Regions from separate parts of the Ancylobacter terrae genome, predicted to be linked through region 3. Evidence: predicted binding sites of a transcription regulator. Region 3 holds the regulator's gene; each other region holds the start of a gene.
What was found. Region 3 encodes PhoB, which activates phosphate uptake and scavenging genes when phosphate is short. Its sites were predicted from a motif close to TGTCATNNANCTGTCAT; they were not measured.

Region 1 (4,803 bases), on a different contig from region 3:
CTTGACCTTGGCCTTGAACAGCTCGAGCTGGCGGATCGGGATCAGCTGGGCGTCGGAGGAGGCGAGGAACGGGCCCCAACCGTCGGAGGTCTTCGCCAGCACCTCGCGGGCGCGGGCGATCTCGTCCGGCGTGCCGTTGCGGCCATAGGTCATGAAGAAGGTGTAGATCTTCGCCTTGAGGTCGGCGGGCAGGTCCTTGCGCCACACGATCGGGTCGCCGGCGATCATCGGCGAGCGCCACACTTCCTTGATCTTGGCCGCTTCCGCCGGGCGGGTCTGCTCGAGGCGGGTCATGTTCTCGGTGTTGTTGGTGGCGAAGTCCACCTGCTTGTTGGCCACCGCGAGCAGGTTGCCTTCATGGTTCGAAGTGACGACGCGCTTGTAGCACTTCTGCGGATCGGTCTGGTTCAGCGCGAACACATAGTAGCTCGGCACCAGGTTGCCGGAGGTCGAGTTCGGGTCGCCATTGCCGAAGGTGTAGCCCTTCGAGCAGTCGAGGATGTCCTTCAGGCCGTTGATGTCGCTGCGGTCGACATTGGTGACGATCAGCGAATAATAGCCGGAGGAGCCGTCGGGCTTGGCGGTCTTGACGAAGACTTCGCCGCCGGCGCGGTCCACCGCTTCCATGGCGGACTTGTTGCCGTACCAGGCGACGTCCACCTTCTTGAAGCGCATGCCCTCGATCACGCCGGCATAGTCGCCGACGAAGAAGGGCTTCACCGGCACGCCGATGGCCTTTTCGAGGTCCTTGAGCAGGGGCTCGAAGCTCTTGGCGAGGTTGGCCGAGGATTCGGTGGAGATGAAGCCGAAGTTCAGCTCCTTGACGTCCTGCGCCGCCGCCGGGGCGGCGAGGCCGGCGAGCACGAGGCCGGCCGCGAGAATGCGCTTCATGGGGACAGCTCCTGTCAGGATACGGAAACGGGTTCGGCGACGGCGGGGGCCGGCACCGCGAACTGGCTGGGAAGGATCAGCTCCTCGGCGCTGGCGCCGTAGAGCTCGGTGAGGAAGGCGCCGGTGATGCGGCTCGCCGGGCCGTCGAAGACGACGCGGCCGGCATTCATCGCCACCACGCGGTCGAAATAGGCGGTGGCGTAGTCGACCTGGTGCAGCGAGACGACCAGCGCGATGCCGTGGTCGCGGCTCAGCGTCACCAGCGTGTCCATCACCCGCTTGGCGGATTTCGGGTCGAGCGAGGCGATCGGCTCGTCGGCCAGCACCAGCTTCGCCCCCTGCACCAGCGCGCGGGCGATGGCGACGCGCTGCTGCTGGCCGCCGGAGAGCTCGCGGGCGCGCTTGGCGGCGTGGGCGGCGATGCCGACCTCGGCGAGGGCGGCATAGGCGGTGCGGCGCTCATCCGCGTTGAACAGGCCGAGCGTGCCGCGAAAGCCGCCGATGCGGCCGAGCGCGCCGACCAGCACGTTGGTGAGCACCGAGAGCCGCCCGACCAGCGCGAATTGCTGGAAGACCAGCCCGATCTGCCGCCGCGCCCGGCGTACCTCGCCCGAGAGCCGGCCGCCTTCCTGCACGCGCGTGCCGAAGGAGCGTACCGCGCCGCTGCCGCGATCGGCGAGCGCGAGGCCGGCGGCGATGCGGATCAGCGTCGACTTGCCCGAGCCCGAGGCGCCGATCAGCGCCACGCGCTCGCCCGGGGCGATCCGCAGCGAGACGGCATCGACGGCCCGCATCGAACCGTAGGTCTTGCTCACGCGATCGATCTCGAGCGCCGCCGCCATCCGCGCAGTCCCTCGCCGGGTTGTCCTTGGATGGGACCGAGGTAACGGCCGTGCATGACAGGGGAATGACGCGACCTGACGTAGGGGAAGATTCACGCCAGCATTTTCAACGGGTTGATTTGCCGGCGCGGGAGATCGCCGCCTGGTTGCAAACCGCGGCGCCAATCGCTATCCACGTGCTGGACGGTATTTTCCTACATATGCGCACGGTCGGGAGACACGCATGCGGTGGACGGCCCTGGCGCTCGTGCTCGCCCTCTCCGCCGTGCCGGCCGCCGGCGTCTGCGCGCAGACCGCGCCCGCGCCGCAAGCCACGAGCCCGGCAACCAGCCCGGGCGAGCCCCCGGCATCCACCCCCGCCGAACCCGCGCTGACGCCGATCCAGATCGAGGCGCGGGAGGCGTGGCGGGCGGCGATGAAGGCCGCCATCCGCGGCCCGTCCACCATCCCGCTGCCGCCGCAGGGCACGCTGGAACTGCCGGCCGGCTATCTCTTCGTGCCGAAGGCCGAGGCCGGGCGGTTCATGCGTTCGATCGGCAATTCGGAACGGGAGAACCTCGCCGGCATCATCATGTCGACGGACGACACCGACTGGTTCGCCACCCTCGCCTTCTACGACGAGGGCTATATCCGCGACGACGACGCCAGGAACTGGGACACCGACGCGCTGCTGCAGGAACTCCGCGAGGGCACCGACGCCGCCAACGAGGATCGCGTCCGGCGCGGCTTCCCCCCGCTCGACATCATCGGCTGGGTGGAGAAGCCGACCTATGACGCGGCGACGCACCGGCTGGTCTGGTCGATGTCGGCCCATGATCGGGGCAGCCCGCCGCAGGATGCCAGCGTCAACTACAATTCCTATGCGCTGGGGCGGGAAGGCTATTTCGATCTCAACCTGATCAGCTCGGTCGACGCCATCGAAGCCGACAAGAAGAACGCCCCGATCCTGCTGGAGGCGATCCGCTTTGCCGACGGCAAGGGCTATGAATCCTTCAACGCCTCCACCGACAAGGTCGCCGCCTACGGCATCGCCGCGCTGGTGGCCGGCGTCGGCGCCAAGAAACTCGGGCTGTTCGCGATCATCGCCGGCTTTGCCGCCAAGTTCGCCAAGGTCATCCTCTTCGCGGTGATCGCCTTCGGCGCCGGCGTCTTCCGCTGGTTCCGCCGCACGCCGCCCGAGGGCGGCGCATGAGCGGATTGCTGGCGCTGGTCGTCAGTGCCCTCAAGCTCGGCACGCCGCTGGCCACGGCGGGGACGATGCTGGTCTCCGTCGTGCTCTATGGCTACGCCTTCGGCTGGGGCTACGGCGCCGGCTTCGTGCTCATGCTGCTGGCGCACGAGATGGGGCACTACATCGCCGCGCGGCAGTGCAACGTCGCGGTGGGGGCGCCGATCTTCATCCCGTTCGTCGGCGCGTGGGTGGCGTTGAAGGGGCAGTCGGTCGATCCCGAATCGGAAGCCTATATCGTCACGGCCGGCCCGTTCGTCGGCACCCTCGCCGCCTTCGCCGCCTATGTGGCGAGCCGGGAGACCGACAGCGGGCTGCTGATGGCGGTGGCCTATGCCGGCTTCATCCTCAATTTGTTCAACCTGCTGCCGGTCATGCCGCTGGATGGCGGGCGGCTGACGGCGATCATCTCGCCGGCGCTGTGGTGGGCCGGCGTGCCGGCGCTGGCGGCGGTGTTCCTCGTCGTCCGCAATCCGCTGGCCATCCTCGTCGCCGCGCTCGCCCTGCCCTACCTGATCCAGTCCTGGCGCCATCGCGGGCAGCCACCCGCCATCCCCGCCACCCCGGCCGCGCCGCTGGTGGTGCGCGTCGAATATGGCGCGCTCTACCTGATCCTGGCGGGCGTTCTGGTGGCGATGACCTACAGCCTGCACGACCTGCTGCGCCTGTCGCGCTGAGACCCGACGGCGGCGCGTACCGTGAGGTAACATCGGGTCTTGACAGGCCGCCCGCAAATGCAAACGATTGCAGCCAACCGGCCGACAGCGCCGGATGGAGGAAATTGATGCTCAGGCGGACCTTTTTGAAGGGCGCGGCCTCGCTGGCCGCGCTCGGCGGCATTGGCGCGCGCTCGGTGGCCTACGGACAATCGGCACCGGCGCTGCCGGCACGCTCGAACCTCGTCATCCGCAATGCCTATGTGATGACGATGGACCCGGCGCTCGGCGACATCGCCCGCGGCGACGTGCATGTGAAGGACGGCGTCATCGTCGCGGTCGGCCCGGCGCTGCCGGCGGACGGCGCCGAGGTGATCGACGGCGCCGGCACCATCGTGATGCCGGGCCTCGTCGACACCCACTGGCACATGTGGAACGCGCTGCTGCGCTCCATGTCCGGCGACGTGAAGGAGCGCGGCTATTTCCCGCTGCGCATCGGCTTCGGCAAGAAATACGTGCCGGGCGACATGTATGCCGGCACCCGCATCGCGACCGCCGAGGCTCTTCATTCCGGCATCACCACGGTCAATGACTGGTGCCACAACATCGTCGGGCCGGAGTTCGCCCGCGAGGACCTGCGCGCGCTCACGGAAGCCGGCATCCGCGCCCGCTTCTCCTACGGCAACAACGCCGCTGCCGGGCCGACCTCGCCGGTCGACTGGGACGACATCCGCAAGCTCAAGGGCGAGTGGGACAAGTGGTCGAATGGCGGGCTGATCAAGCTCGGCTTCGCCTGGCGCGGGCTCGGCAACAACCCCGAGGTCGCCAAGCTCGGCAAGTCCGACATCGAGACCGCCCGCTCGCTCGGCCTGCCGATCACCGTCCACGCCAGCAGCACCAAGGCGCAGATCGGCCAGGTGCAGGCGATGGCCGATGCCGGGCTGCTCGGCCCGGATCTCCAGATCGTCCACGCCACGCAGGCGACCGATTCGGAAATCGCGGCGATGAAGGCGGCGAACACGGCGGTCAGCCTGTCGCCCTACACCGAACTGCGCATCGGCTACGGCCTCACCCCGATCATGCGCTTCCTGAAGGCGGGCGTGCGCACCGGGCTCTCGGTCGACACCACCGCGCTGAGCGGCAGCGCCAACATGTTCGAGATCATGAAGGTGCTGCAGAACCTCGC
Region 2 (4,803 bases), on a different contig from region 3:
GGGGCGGGCGTCACGTCCTTCAGCGAGACGTAGGTCAGCTGCTTGATCTTCGCATTCGGGCCGATCTGGTTGTCGCGCTCGATCACGATCAGCCCGCCATTCGACGCGGTGATTTCGGATACGCCGATCCAGCCCTTGCCGACCTTGTCGAGCGGGTAGCGCACATAGCCCCAGCTCTTGGTGGCGGGCTTGTAGGCGAGGAACTTCACGCTGCCCTTCGGGTCATCCTTCCACTCGCGCTGCACGGCCAGCCACACCGTCTCGTCGGTGCCCGCGCCGGTCACGGCCACACCCTCGAAGCCGAAGCGGGTCGCCTGCGCCGCGAGCTCGGCCGGCAGGGCGATCTCCTCCTCCACCGCACCCGTCGCCGAGACCCGTACCAGCAGGTTCTGCGTCGGGTTCTCCTTCTTCTCGGGATTGCCTTCGGAGGCGAGCCAGAAGCCGCCCTGCGGCCGCACGGCGATACCCTCGAGGTCCAGCCCTTTGGCGGGCTGGCCATCGCGCGTCACCACCGTCGCCGCGACGATCTTCGCCGGGGACTGGGTCGCGTCGACGGTCAGGATGCGGGCCTGCGCATAGGCGCTGTCCGTCACCGCGTAGAGCTTGCCGGGCGCTGCCGGATCCGCCGCGAAGCCGGACAGCGCGCTCCACCAGATCGGCAGGCCGTCCGGCCCATCCGCAGCGGAGATGGTCGGATAGGATGGCTTGCCCGGACCATTCTTGTAGATGGTCACGACCGAGCCGATGCCGCCATCCGCGCGCAGATCGGTCTCGCTCGCGGTGACGAACAGGTCGCGGGAGGGAATGGCCAGCAGACCTTCCGGACCCATGCCGCCCGGCAGCACCTGCCGGAATTCGGGCGCGTTGCCCGGCCCCGTATCGCGATAGACGAACACCAGCGAGCCGCGCTCGGAGCCGAGGAAGAGCAGCTTGTCGGCCCCGAAGGTCGCGACTTCCGCGCCCTCCATCTCGATGCCCTTCTTGTTGCGCTTGTCGGGGTAATGCCCGAGCCGAACCGCCATATGCTCGGGAGCCGTGCCGCTCTCGAACAGCACCTTGCCGGTCGTGTCGAACACGGTGAAGCCGCGCGTGCCGCCCTTCCAGTCGCCCTCATTGGCGGTCACGATGCGCTCGTCATCGATCCACTGCACCGCGTCCGGCTCCCGCGGCACGTCCTTCATCGAACCGGACAGATCGATCACGCCATCCTTCTTGGTATCGATCCTGTCGAGGCTGACCGTGCCGGCGGAGAAGTGGTTGGTCACCTTGCCGGTCTTGAGGTCGGCGATGACGATGTGGTTGTTCTCCTGCAGGGTCAGCACGACTTCGTTGCGGGAGTTGATATCGACGAACTCGGGTTCCGGATCCTCCGGCGCCACCGCCGCGAGGCCGGAGACATCGATGATCTTCTTGTCGGCGCAGGCGATGGCGCCGTCCTTCACCGGGAAATAGGTGAGGTTGCCGCCGGGAAGCTGCGGCAGCGCGCCGTCGTTGAGTTCCTCGTCGCGCTCGTTCTCGATGGCGATGGCGAGGAAGCTGCCGTCCGGGCTCTTCGCCAGCGAATCCGGCTGTCCGCCGAGGTCGCAGGTCGCCACGACCTGCTTCGTCGCCAGATCGACCACGGCGAGATGACCCGAGGGCTTCGCCTTCGATTCCGAGGTAACGACACCCACGAAGGCCGTGCCCCCGATGACGACGGTGGAGGTCGGCTCGCCACCGAGCGCGACAGTGCCGGCGGGCTTCGGGGCGGCCGGATCGGTGATGTCGATCAGGCCGACTCGCTCGCCCGGGCTGTCGGTATAGACGAGCGTGTTGCCGTCCGCCGTCGCGGCGATGATCTCGGCGACGGTCGATTTGGCGGCATCGGCACCGGCCGGCAGGTTCTCGACGACGTTGAAGGTCGCGATGCGGTTGAAGGCGGTGGCATCGTCGGCCTGCACCGCGCCGATACCCAGCACGGCGAGCGAGACACCGGCCAGAAGAAATGAGCGCATGGAGGATCCCCAGCTTGAAACGGAGCGATTCACGAACGCTCGCACTGAAGTCCGCCGCCCATGACGTCCCGATGACGGCGAGCTGGCTGAAAAGCGCGTAACCGGCGCGCGCGTACGACTTTGGTCGCAACCAAATCCACGCGAATGTGACATTTGCCGCTTGCGCTTGCCCAAACGGCAGCGTCTCCTTGCGTCATCGGGACAAGGCGCAAAAGCGCCGCCCGGCGGGCTTGCCCGCGAGAGGAAACGCCAACGGAGAAACAGCCATGACCGAAACGTCAGGGAAGCGTCCGGCTGCGCCGAGCCGCCGTCGCTTCATCGCAACTGTTGCCGCAACCGGAGCCGCAGCGGTCGCCGCCCCCGCCGTGCATGCGCAGGCCCCGATCAAGCTCAAATTCCAGTCGACCTGGCCGAACAAGGACATTTTCCACGAATTCGCCGGTGACTACGTCAAGCGTGTCAACGCCATGACCGGCGGGCGGGTAGAGCTGGAGCTGCTGGCGGCCGGCTCGGTGGTGCCCGCCTTCCAGATGGCCGACGCGGTGTCGGCCGGCATCCTCGACGGCGGCCATGGCGTCGCCGCCTACTGGTACGGCAAGAACAAGGCGTTCTCGCTGTTCGGCACTGCGCCGGCCTTCGGCTGGGATGCCGATGAACTGCTCGGCTGGGTGCGCTATGGCGGCGGCCAGCAGCTCTATGACGAGCTGATCAACGACGTGCTCAAGCTGAACGTCGTCGGCATGCTGTACGGGCCGATGCCGACCCAGCCGCTCGGCTGGTTCAAGAAGGAGATCACCAGCGCCGACGACATGAAGGGCATGAAGTATCGCACCGTCGGCCTCGGCGCCGATCTCAACAAGGAACTCGGGGCGGCGGTGACGATCGTGCCCGGCGGCGAGATCGTGCCGGCGATCGACCGCGGCCTGCTCGACGGCGCGGAGTTCAACAACCCCTCCTCCGACCTCGTGCTCGGCTTCCCGGACGTCTCGAAGATCTACATGATCCAGAGCTACCATCAGGCGCTGGAGTGCTTCGAGATCCTGTTCAATAAGACCAAGTTCAACAGCCTGCCCGCAGACGTCCAGGCGATCCTGAAGGGGGCGGGCGACGCCTCTTCCTCCGACATGATGTGGAAGGCGCAGGACCGCTACTCAAAGGATCTCGAGGCGATCAAGGCGCGCGGCGTGAAGGTGATTCCGACGCCGAAGCCCGTGCTGGAAGCCCAGCTCGCGGCCTGGGACAAGGTCATCGCCAACCTGTCCGCCGACCCGTTCTTCAAGAAGGTGATCGACAGCCAGAAGAGCTGGGCCCAGCGCATCGTCGGCTTCCGCTTGCAATACGAGGCGGATTCGAAGCTCGCCTACGACCACTTCTTCGGCAAGGCCTAGCCGCCCGCTCCCCCGCTCAGGCAGGATCCCGGACGGCCAGATGGCCGTCCGGGATCCATTGCCGGCGGAAAAGCGCGAACCGGAACCGCACGGGCGTGCCGCCCATCGCGATAACGTGCCCGCCTCTCCCCGCCCCCTGCCCGAGGCTCCCCATGCAGTCTCTCCTCCTCGCCGTCGACCGGGTGAACGCGTTCATCGGCAAGCTGTTCGCCTGGTGCATCGTTATCCTGATGCTGGCGATCACCTACGAGGTGTTCCGCCGCTACGTGCTCCGGGACCCGACCACCTGGGCCTATGACGTCAGCCTGATGCTGTATGGCGCGCTGTTCATGATGGCGGGCGCCTACACGCTCTCCCGCAACGGCCATGTGCGGGGAGACTTTCTCTACCGCAAATGGGCGCCGCGGACGCAGGCGAAGAGCGACCTCGTCCTCTACTTCCTGTTCTACTTTCCCGGCATTCTCGCGCTGATCTACTCCGGCTGGAACTATTTCCAGCTGTCCTACATGCTGAACGAGCACTCGTCCTTCAGCCCGGACGGGCCGGTGATCTGGCCGTTCAAGGCGCTGATCCCGATCACCGGGGTGATGATGCTGCTGCAGGGCGTGGTCGAGGTGGTGCGCTGCCTCATCTGCATCCGCGAGGGCGACTGGCCGCAACGCCTGCACGATGTCGAGGAGATGGAGAAGGTCATCCTCGAGGAGGCCGCCAACCGGGCGGATCGTGAAGGCACGACCCACGGAGCGCTGTGATGTTTCTCTCCGATCCCGCTCTGGGCGTGCTGATGCTCGTCCTGTTCCTCGTGCTGCTGATGTTCGGCTTTCCCATCGCCTTCACGCTGATGGCGCTCGGCGTGGGCTTCGGCTACTTCACGCAAGGGGACAGCATCTTCAACCTGTTCGTGCAGCGCACCTATTCGGTTATGGCGAACGACGTCCTCATCTCCATCCCGCTGTTCCTGTTCATGGGCTATGTGATCGAGCGGGCGAACATCCTCGACCGCCTGTTCCGCGCCATCCAGCTCGCCGCCGGCTGGCTGCCGGGCTCTCTCGCCGTCGCCACGCTGGCCACCTGCGCGCTGTTCGCCACCGCGACCGGCATTGTCGGCGCGGTGGTGACGCTGATGGGCCTGCTCGCCTTTCCCGCCATGCTGCGCGCCGGCTACGACACCAAGCTCGCCTCGGGCGTGGTGTGCGCCGGCGGCTGCCTCGGCATCCTGATCCCGCCGAGCGTGATGCTGATCCTCTACGGCGCCACCGCCGGCGTCTCGGTGGTGAAGCTCTACGCCGCCGCTTTCATCCCGGGGCTGATGCTGGCGGGCATGTACATCCTGTATGTGATCATCCGCGCGATGCTCAATCCCTCTCTCGCCCCCCGGCTGCCGGCCGAAGAGCGGAAGGTGCCGGCCATGACCATCATCG
Region 3 (4,803 bases):
CGCGGCCAGCCCTTTCGAGGACTGGGTGGCGCTGGCCTGGGCCGGCGCCCTGCTGATCACCGTTGGGGTGCTGACCCTCAACATCCTCTCCCGCCTCGTCCTGGCGAAGATGAAGTGAGACGGCCATGAACTTCGCACCCGACACCGCCATCGACATCGCCACCGCGGTGAACCGCGCCACCGGCACGCCCGGCGCCCCCAAGCTCAAGGTCGAGAAGCTGAACTTCTACTACGGCGACAACCACGCGCTGAAGAACATCAACTTCGACATCCCCGAAAAGCGCGTCACCGCGATGATCGGGCCGTCGGGCTGCGGCAAGTCCACGCTGCTGCGCATCTTCAACCGGATGTACCAGCTCTATCCGGGCCAGCGCGCGGAAGGGAAGATCCTGTTCGACGGCGTCGACCTGCTCGGCAAGGGGCTCGATTCCACCGTGGTGCGCTCGCGCATCGGCATGGTGTTCCAGAAGCCGACGCCGTTCCCGATGTCGATCTACGACAACATCGCCTTCGGCGTGAAGCTGCACGAGAGCCTCTCCAAGGCGCAGATGGACGAGCGCGTGGAGTGGTGCCTGCGCAAGGCGGCGATCTGGGAGGAGACCAAGGACCGCCTGCACACCTCGGCGCTCGGCATGTCCGGCGGCCAGCAGCAGCGCCTGTGCATCGCCCGCACCATCGCGGTGAAGCCGGAGGTGATCCTGCTCGACGAGCCGACCTCGGCGCTCGACCCGATCTCCACCTCCAAGATCGAGGACCTGATCGACGAGCTGAAGCAGGACTTCACCATCGTCATCGTCACCCACAACATGCAGCAGGCCGCCCGCTGCGCCGACCTCACCGCCTTCTTCTATCTGGGCGAGCTGATCGAGGTGGGCGTCTCCTCGGACATCTTCACCAATCCGCGCGAAGTGCGCACCCGCGACTACATCACCGGCCGCTTCGGCTGAGCCGGCAGAGGATCACGCCATGACGGAGCACATCGTCTCCTCCTTCGACACCGACCTGAAGGACCTCAGCCGCAAGGTGGTCGAGATGGGCGGCCAGGCCGAGCGGCTCGTCGCCGATTCGGTGCAGGCGCTGGTGAAGCGCGACGCCGATCTCGCCCAGAAGGTCATCGTCCTCGACGGCCCGGTCGACCTGCTCCAGCGCGAGATCGAGGAAAAGGCGGTGCTCACCATCGCCCGCCGCCAGCCGCTGGCCGGCGACCTGCGCGAGATCGTGGCGGCCATGCGCATCGCCAATGATCTCGAGCGCATCGGCGATCTCGCCAAGAACACCGCCAAGCGCGTGCTGGCGCTGACCGGCGAGTTCCACCCGCAGAAGCTGGTGCGCGGCGTCGAGCATATGTCCGGCATCGTGCTGGAGCAGCTGAAAGAGGTGCTGGACGCCTATGCCACCCGCGACCGCGACGCGGCGATCGCGGTCTGGCGGCGCGACGGCGAGGTCGACATCCTCTACACCTCGCTGTTCCGCGAACTGCTCACCTACATGATGGAAGACCCGCGCAACATCTCGCTGTGCACGCATCTGCTGTTCTGCGCCAAGAATATCGAGCGGATCGGCGACCACGCCACCAATGTCGCCGAGACGGTGCATTACCTCGTGACCGGCCAGGTGCTCGCCGACGAGCGCCCCAAGCAGGACACGACCAGCATCACCTCGGTGGCGTTCCCGGCGTAAGGCAGGGCATCCCATGCCGACCAATATCCTGATCGTCGAGGACGAGGAGCCGCTCAGCCTGCTGCTGCGCTACAACCTCGAATCCGAAGGCTACGCGGTGGAGAGCGTCGGGCGCGGCGACGAGGCCGAGACCCGGCTGCGCGAGAGCGTGCCCGATCTCGTCATCCTCGACTGGATGCTCCCCGGCCTCTCCGGCATCGAATTGTGCCGGCGCCTGCGCGCGCGCCCCGAGACCGAGCGCATGCCGGTGCTGATGCTCACCGCGCGGGGCGAGGAATCCGAGCGCGTGCGCGGCCTCGCCACCGGCGCCGACGACTATGTGGTGAAGCCGTTCTCGGTGCCCGAGCTGGTCGCCCGGGTGCGGGCGCTGCTGCGCCGGGCCAAGCCCGACCACATCGCCACCCTCCTGCGCGCCGGCGACATCGAGCTCGACCGCGAGACCAAGCGCGTGCACCGCGCCGGCCGCGAGCTGCATCTCGGCCCGACCGAGTTTCGCCTGCTGGAGTTCCTGATGCAGTCGCCCGGCCGCGTCTTCTCGCGCGAGCAACTGCTCGACGGCGTCTGGGGCCAGGACGTCTACATCGACGAGCGCACGGTGGACGTGCATGTCGGGCGCCTGCGCAAGGCGCTCAACCGCGCCCGCCAGCCCGACCCGATCCGCACCGTGCGGGGCTCGGGCTATTCCTTCAACGAAATGTTCGCCCGCACGCATTGAGGCGAGGCGTTTCTGCCCAACAAAATGGCGTGCGCGATTTCTGGCGGTTTCGCGCATCGCGACGTCGACGGCTGCGATAAGCTCTCGCATAATGATGCTGGGCAGCGCAGCGACGACGGGCAGCCATGGCAGGCCATCACGACGACGACCACCACCATCATCACGACCATCAGGATTCCGCCGACACCCTGCTGAACGCGATGGCGGACATCGAGATCAGCGCCCGGGTCAAGGCGCTGGAAGAACTGCTGTCGGCGAAGGGCCTTGTCGATCCGGCCGCGCTCGATGCCGTGGTCGACCTCTATGAGAACCAGATCGGCCCGCGCAATGGCGCCCGCGTTATCGCGCGCGCGTGGAGCGACCCGGACTATCGGCGCCGACTGCTCGCCGACCCCAATCCGGCTATCGCCGAGCTCGGCTATTCCGGCGCCCAGGGCGAGAACATGGTGGTGGTCGAGAACACGGAGACGGTCCACAACATCGTCGTTTGCACGCTGTGCTCCTGCTATCCGTGGCCGGTGCTCGGCCTGCCGCCGGTCTGGTACAAGAGCATGCCGTACCGGACCCGCGTCGTCCGCGATCCGCGCTCCGTGCTCGAGGAGTTCGGCACACGCCTGCCGGACAGCACCGAGATCCGCGTCTGGGACAGCAATTCCGAGATCCGCTACCTCGTCCTGCCGCGCCGGCCGGCGGGGACGGAGGGGATGGACGAGGCGACGCTGGCCGCGCTCGTCACCCGCGACAGCATGATCGGCGTCACCGAGGCGCTCCCGCCGGAGGGCGCACGATGAACTCGATGCATGATTGCGGCGGCTTCGACGGCTTCGGCCGCGTCGTCCCGGAGGGCTATGACGGGCGCGAGCCGGTCTTCAAGACCGAGTGGGAACGGCGCATGTGCGCGCTGTTCATGGTGACCATCGGCGCCATGTATTCGGACGACGAGTTTCGCCAGTCGCGCGAGCGGCTGGAGCCGGTCAAGTACCTGACGCGACCCTATTACGAGCAATGGTGGTTCGCCGTGTCCCGCGTGCTGCTCCAGAAGGGCATCATCGACGAGGCCGAGTATCGCTCGTGCGTCGCGCGGCTCGGGGGAGGCGCCTGATGCTCGGCCCGGGCGAGATACTCGACCTGCTCAGGATCGGGGCGACCACGCGGGTGGAGGATGCCGCGCGCCGCCCGCTCTTCCTCCCGGGCCAGCGCGTGCTGACACGCAAGATCAACCCGCTCACCCACACCCGCCTGCCGCGCTACTGCCGCGGGCGGCGGGGCGTGATCGACCGCGTGCACGGACTCTACGCATTGCCAGACCTACGCGCGCTGGGCGACGAGACTACGCGCGAATATTGCTACAGCGTGCGCTTCACCATGCGCGAACTCTGGGGCGAGGATGCCTCGCCGGTCGACAGCCTGCTGATCGACCTGTGGGACAGCTACCTCCTGCCGGATGCGGCCGGCGAACCATGAGCGTGCGCGCGCCTCTGCCCGACCTCGACCGTCCCGAGGCGTTCGCGGCCCCCTGGGAAGCGCAGATCTTCGCCATCGTGGTCATGCTGCACGAGCGCGGCCTGTTCGAGTGGGCCGACTTCGCCGCGCGGCTCAGCACCCGGATCCATGCCCACGCGGACGAGCCTTATTACCAGAGCTGGTTCGAGGCGGCGGCCACCCTGCTCGCCGACCATGGATTGGTCGACGAGGCGGCGCTGCTGGCGCAGGCGCGCGCCGTGGTGCGCTATCGCAACTCCGATCATCACCACGTCGCCCGCACCACCCCCATCGCGGTGGCGGCGCCCCTCACGTCCGGGTGATCGACAGGCCGCCATCCACCAGCTGCGCGGTGCCGGAGACGAAGGAGGCCTCGTCCGAGGCGAGGTAGAGCGCGGCTCGGGCGATCTCTTCCGGCTGGCCGACCCGCTTCAGCGCGTGCAGGCCGGCGAGGTAGGCCTGCTCGGCGAGATCGGGGCTGCGCTCGCGGAACATGGCGGTATCGACCGCGCCGGGCAGCACCGCGTTCACCCGCACGCCGCGCGGCCCGTATTCGGCGGCGAGCACCTGCGTCAGCCCGATCAGGCCGGATTTCGAGGCGGCGTAGGCGGCGGTGCCGGGAAAGCCGACCGTGTAGCCGACGAAGGTGGAGGTGAACACCACCGAGCCGCCGCCGTTCGTCAGCATCTGCGCGATCTGGTGCTTGGCGCCGAAGAAGGCGCCGGTGAGGTTGATCGCCAGCGTGTCGTTCCAGCCCGCCGCCGAGACGCCGGTGCTGTCGCCGCCCTCGCCGAGCGTGCCGGCATTGTTGTAGGCGATGTCGAGCCGGCCGTAGCGCTCCACCGCCAGCGCCACCAGCGCGGCCGCATACTCCTCCGAGCGCACGTCGCCGGCGAGCGCCGCGGCGGTGCCGCCCGCGGCGGCGA
Region 4 (4,803 bases), on a different contig from region 3:
AGCCGCGACGGCACGCTCGCAAAAAGAGTCGGAAAATCCTCGTAAATTACTGACTTACATTATTTTTTCGGCATCAGCGACATCGGCGACGCGCAGGTTCACCTGATTGCGACCCTGCCAGCTGTCGATCTCGATCTGCCCGGCCACATGGACGAGCCGTCCGCGCGCGCCGAGCAGGGCGTGACCCAGCGGCCCCTGCGCGGCGCGGAAGGCGACGCCGGAGATCGTCGATCCGTCCGCCGCGCGCAGCCGCACCCGCACCGTATCCGCCGCCCCCGCCTCGGCATGGACGAGGCGATGGGCGGGAAAGGCGAAGGTCGGCTGCGGGTTCCCCGCGCCATAGGGCCCCGCCCGCTCGACCATCTCGACGAGCTCGGCGGTCGCCGCCCCCGCCCCCAGCGCGCCGTCGAGCGCCAGTTCGTCGACCGCGCGCGCATCGAAGACGGCATCGGCGAGCTCGGCTTCGAGATAGGCGCGCAGCGCGCCGAGCCGGTCGCGGCCCAGCGTGAGGCCGGCGGCCATGGCGTGCCCGCCGCCGCGGGCGATCAGCCCGTGCTCCGCCGCGCTGCGCACCACCTTGCCGATATCGACACCGGGAATGGAGCGCGCCGAGCCCGTGCCGATCTCGCCGGTGAAGGCGATGGCGAGCGCCGGCCGACCGAATTTCTCCTTGAGCCGGGCGGCCACCAGCCCCACCACGCCCGGATGCCAGCCCTGACCGCTGGCGATCACGATCGCCCCCTCCCCGGTCCGCCCCATCGCGGCTTCCGCCTCGGCCTCGGCTTCGGCGAGGATGGCCTGCTCCACCGCCCGCCGCTCGGTGTTGAGCCGGTCGAGTTCAGCGGCGATGGCCCCGGCCTCCACCGGATCGCGCGTCAGCAGCAGCCGCGCGCCCAGCGTCGCGTTGCCGATCCGCCCGCCGGCGTTGATGCGGGGGCCCAGCAGGAAACCGAGATGCCAGGCCTTGGGCGGCCCCGACAGCCGGGCGACGTCCATCAGCGCCGTCAGCCCGGGCCGCTCGCGCCGGCGCATGGCGATCAGTCCCTTGGTCACGAAGGCCCGGTTGAGGCCGGCGAGCGGCACCACGTCGGCCACGGTGCCCAGCGCGACCAGATCGAGCGCCGCCAGAAGATCCGGCTCCGGCCGCGCCGCGCTCCACCAGCCGCGCCGGCGCAGTTCGCGCACGAGGCCGACGGCGACGACGAAGACGAGGCCGGCGGCGCACAGGTGCCCGAGGCCGGAGAGATCGTCGGCACGATTAGGGTTCACCAGCCCGGCCACGTCGGGAAGCGTCTCGCCGGTCTGGTGATGGTCGATCACCACCACGTCGAGGCCGAGGTCGCGGGCGCGGGCAAAGGGCTCGAAGCTCGCCGTGCCGCAGTCGACGGTGACCAGCAACCGCGCGCCGCGTCCGGCCAGCGCCTCGATGGCGGGGATGTTGGGGCCGTAGCCCTCGAAGATCCGGTCCGGGATGTGGAACAGCGGGTCGAGCCCGCCCGCGCGCAGCACCTCGACCAGCAGCGCCGTCGCGGTGGCGCCATCGACGTCATAGTCGCCGAACACCGCGACACTCTCGCCCCGCATCACCGCGTCGGTGAGACGCTCCACGGTCGGCACCATGCCGGTGAGCGTGTCGGGATCGGGCAGCAGGCGGCGCACGGTGGGATCGAGGAAAGCCTCGACCTCGTCGATGCCGACGCCCCGCCCGGCCAGAACCCGCGCTAGCAGTTCGGGCACGCCGTGGCGCTGGACCATGGCCATGCTCACCTGCCCGGCGCGCGGATCCAGCCGCTCGCGCCAGCGCCGGCCGGTCGCCGACAGCTCGACGCCGAGGAAGGGTCGATTCGTGCTCATGCCGCGATCAAGCCGGGCGACAGGGCGGGAGTCGAGTCCGGCGCTGCACCGCGTCATCGCCGCGTCACCATTCCGTTACGACAGCTACACGGGAAACCGTCACATCGGGCCGGCCACCGGCCCCGTCGCCGGTCATCCGACCCGAGGAGACCCCATGATCCGCGCTTCCCTGCTGGCGGCCACCGCGCTCGCCGTCCTCGCCGCCGCCTCCGGCGCCCGGGCCGACCAGGCCTATCCCGCGACGCTGGCCGGCCATGCCGTGCTGCCCGCCGCCAGCTTCATCGAGATGCCCGCCGACGCGCCCGCGGACCTCAAGACCTCCGGCAAGTTCACGACGGCCAAGCGCGTCGATGCCGTCGGCTCGGTCGAGGGCAAGTCGGGGGGCCGGCCAACGGGCCTCTCGGTGCCGTTCAAGGGCCAGCCGCTGCAGGGCCATTCCGGCATCAAGGTGATGCCGGACGGGTCGTTCTGGATCCTCACCGACAACGGCATGGGCGCGAAGGCGAACAGCCCGGATTCGGCGCTCTACCTCAACCGCTACCGAATCGACTGGAAGAGCGGCGCGTTCGAGCGGCTCGAGACCGTGTTCCTCACCGACCCGGACAAGAAGGTGCCGTTCCGCATCGTCCACGAGGGGACCGACAAGCGCTATCTGACCGGCGCCGATTTCGACCCCGAGAGCTTCCAGATCATCGGCGACGACATCTGGATCGGCGAGGAGTTCGGCCCCTACCTGATCCGCGCCGACAAGACCGGCAAGGTGCTCGCGGTGATCGAGACGGTGGCCGGCGAGATGCCGGTGCGCTCGCCCGACCACTATGGCGTCGCCTCCCCCGCCACGCCGAGCGCGACCGCCGAGTTCAACGCCCGCCGCTCCAAGGGCTTCGAGGGCATGGCCGCCTCGAAGGACGGCAAGTTCCTCTACCCGCTGCTCGAAGGCCCGCTCTGGGACGCGGCGAAGAAGGATTGGCAGAAGACCGCGGATGGGAAGGAATACCTGCAGATCCTCGAATATGACGTCGCCGGCAACAGGTGGACCGGCCGTTCCTGGCAGTACGTGCTGGAGCAAAACGGCAACGCCATCGGCGATTTCAACATGATCGACGGCACGACAGGGCTCATCATCGAGCGCGACAATGGCGAGGGCACCGCCGACAAGGCGTGCACCGAGGGCCAGCGCCGTCCCGACTGCTTCCACGACCTCGCCAAATTCAAGCGCGTCTATAAGATCGAGCTGACCGACGCCAACGTCGGCGGCCCGGTGCGCAAGATCGGCCATATCGACCTGATGAGGATCGCCGACCCTTCCAGCCTCGCGCGCAAGCCGCTCAATGACGGCGTGCTGACCTTCCCGTTCTTCACCATCGAGAATGTCGATGTCGTCGACGGCACCCACATCGTGGTCGGCAACGACAACAACCTGCCCTTCTCGTCGAGCCGCGAGCCGAACAGGGCCGACGACAACGAGCTGATCCTGCTCGAGGTGGGCGAGTTCCTGAAGGCGAAGTGAAGACCGGAAACATCGCATCGCACGGGCAAGGGGCGGCCGGAGACGGTTGCCCCTTTGCCGTTTCAGGGCGGGGTGCGGACTGGCGTCCGAAGGCGTAATATGCCGGCCCGATGCGTCGACCGCGCATCGGCGCGGGTCCCCGCATCGCGGAGGATACGCCATGACAAGCTATGTGATGCTGGCGAACTGGACCGACCAGGGCGCGCGGGCGGCGCGGGATTCGCCCAAGCGCCTCGATGCCGCGCGCAAGATGCTCCAGGACATGGGCGGCGACATCAAGTGCTTCTACCTGACGATGGGCGAATACGACATCGTCATGCTCTACGAGGCGCCGGACGATGCCATCGCCGCCCGCTACACGCTGCAGATGGGCATGCTCGGCAATATCCGCACGCACACGCTGAAGGCCTTCCCGGAGGCAGCCTATCGCGAGCTGATCGCCTCGCTCGGCTGAAACGAAAAGGGCCGCCCCTCGGGACGGCCCGTCTCCTTCGCCCGCGTCGGGGTCTCAGGCGAGCTGGAACTTCGACAGGTCGCGGTGCTCGGCCTCGATCCAGCGGACGGTGCCGGAGGTCGAGCGCATCACCACGGTGTGGGTCTTGATCAGGCCCTTCTCGTACTTGACGCCCTTGAGCAGGTTGCCGGTGGTGACGCCGGTCGCGGCGAACAGGCAGTCGCCCCGCACCATGTCGGTGATGGTGTAGATCTTCTTCGGGTCGGTGACGCCCATCTTCTTGGCGCGCTCGCGCTTCTCCTCGCTGTCGAGGATGAGGCGGGTGTACATCTCGCCGCCGATGCAGCGCAGCGCCGCGGCCGCCAGCACGCCCTCGGGGGCGCCACCGGTGCCGAGATAGATGTCGACGCCGGTCTCGTCGGGGTCGGAAGTATGGATGACGCCGGCGACGTCGCCGTCGGTGATGAGCTGCACCGAGGCGCCGGTCTTGCGCACCGCCTCGATGATCGCGGCATGGCGCGGGCGGTCGAGGATCAGCGCGTTGATCTCGGAGGGCTTCACGCCCTTGGCCTTGGCGAGGGAGTGGATGTTCTCGGCCGGGGTGGCGTCGATGTTGATCGTGCCCTTGGGATAGCCGGGGCCGATCGCGATCTTCTCCATGTAGACGTCGGGGGCGTAGAGCAGCGTGCCGCCCTCGGCCATCGCCATGACGGCGATGGAACCCGGCATGTTCTTGGCGCAGAGCGTGGTGCCTTCGAGCGGGTCGACGGCGATGTCGACCGCCGGGCCCTGCCGGGTGCCCACTTCTTCGCCGATATAGAGCATCGGCGCCTCGTCGCGCTCGCCCTCGCCGATGACGATGCGGCCGGCGATGGGCAGGCGGTTCAGCTCGCGGCGCATGGCGTCCACGGCGGCCTTGTCGGCCGCCTTCTCGTCGCCGCGCCCGCGCAGATGCGCCGAGCAGACCGCCGCGCGCTCGGTGACG

Region 1: phnC (phosphonate ABC transporter ATP-binding protein) is a predicted target of PhoB. The motif match lies at 1,788-1,804, and genes of this name have one in related genera.
Region 2: ACEUEL_RS05500 (esterase-like activity of phytase family protein) is a predicted target of PhoB. The motif match lies at 2,055-2,071, and genes of this name have one in related genera.
Region 4: ACEUEL_RS08950 (esterase-like activity of phytase family protein) is a predicted target of PhoB. The motif match lies at 1,906-1,922, and genes of this name have one in related genera.

The regions. Positions count from the first base shown of each region.
Region 1 is NZ_JBJGXH010000001.1:2,833,857-2,838,659, forward strand. Features, by position in the region: gene phnD (phosphonate ABC transporter substrate-binding protein) at 1-891, opposite strand, end outside; gene phnC (phosphonate ABC transporter ATP-binding protein) at 906-1,733, opposite strand; gene ACEUEL_RS13620 (DUF2167 domain-containing protein) at 1,957-2,925, shown strand; gene ACEUEL_RS13625 (site-2 protease family protein) at 2,922-3,638, shown strand; gene ACEUEL_RS13630 (amidohydrolase family protein) at 3,746-4,803, shown strand, end outside.
Region 2 is NZ_JBJGXH010000001.1:1,160,158-1,164,960, reverse strand. Features, by position in the region: gene ACEUEL_RS05500 (esterase-like activity of phytase family protein) at 1-1,994, opposite strand, end outside; gene ACEUEL_RS05495 (TRAP transporter substrate-binding protein) at 2,261-3,382, shown strand; gene ACEUEL_RS05490 (TRAP transporter small permease subunit) at 3,535-4,134, shown strand; gene ACEUEL_RS05485 (TRAP transporter large permease) at 4,134-4,803, shown strand, end outside.
Region 3 is NZ_JBJGXH010000004.1:155,366-160,168, reverse strand. Features, by position in the region: gene pstA (phosphate ABC transporter permease PstA) at 1-118, shown strand, start outside; gene pstB (phosphate ABC transporter ATP-binding protein PstB) at 126-947, shown strand; gene phoU (phosphate signaling complex protein PhoU) at 967-1,680, shown strand; gene phoB (phosphate regulon transcriptional regulator PhoB) at 1,694-2,395, shown strand; gene nthA (nitrile hydratase subunit alpha) at 2,521-3,186, shown strand; gene ACEUEL_RS19240 (hypothetical protein) at 3,183-3,497, shown strand; gene ACEUEL_RS19235 (SH3-like domain-containing protein) at 3,497-3,859, shown strand; gene ACEUEL_RS19230 (nitrile hydratase accessory protein) at 3,862-4,200, shown strand; gene ACEUEL_RS19225 (SDR family oxidoreductase) at 4,187-4,803, opposite strand, start outside.
Region 4 is NZ_JBJGXH010000001.1:1,877,143-1,881,945, forward strand. Features, by position in the region: gene recJ (single-stranded-DNA-specific exonuclease RecJ) at 55-1,854, opposite strand; gene ACEUEL_RS08950 (esterase-like activity of phytase family protein) at 2,012-3,364, shown strand; gene ACEUEL_RS08955 (GYD domain-containing protein) at 3,525-3,818, shown strand; gene glpX (class II fructose-bisphosphatase) at 3,873-4,803, opposite strand, start outside.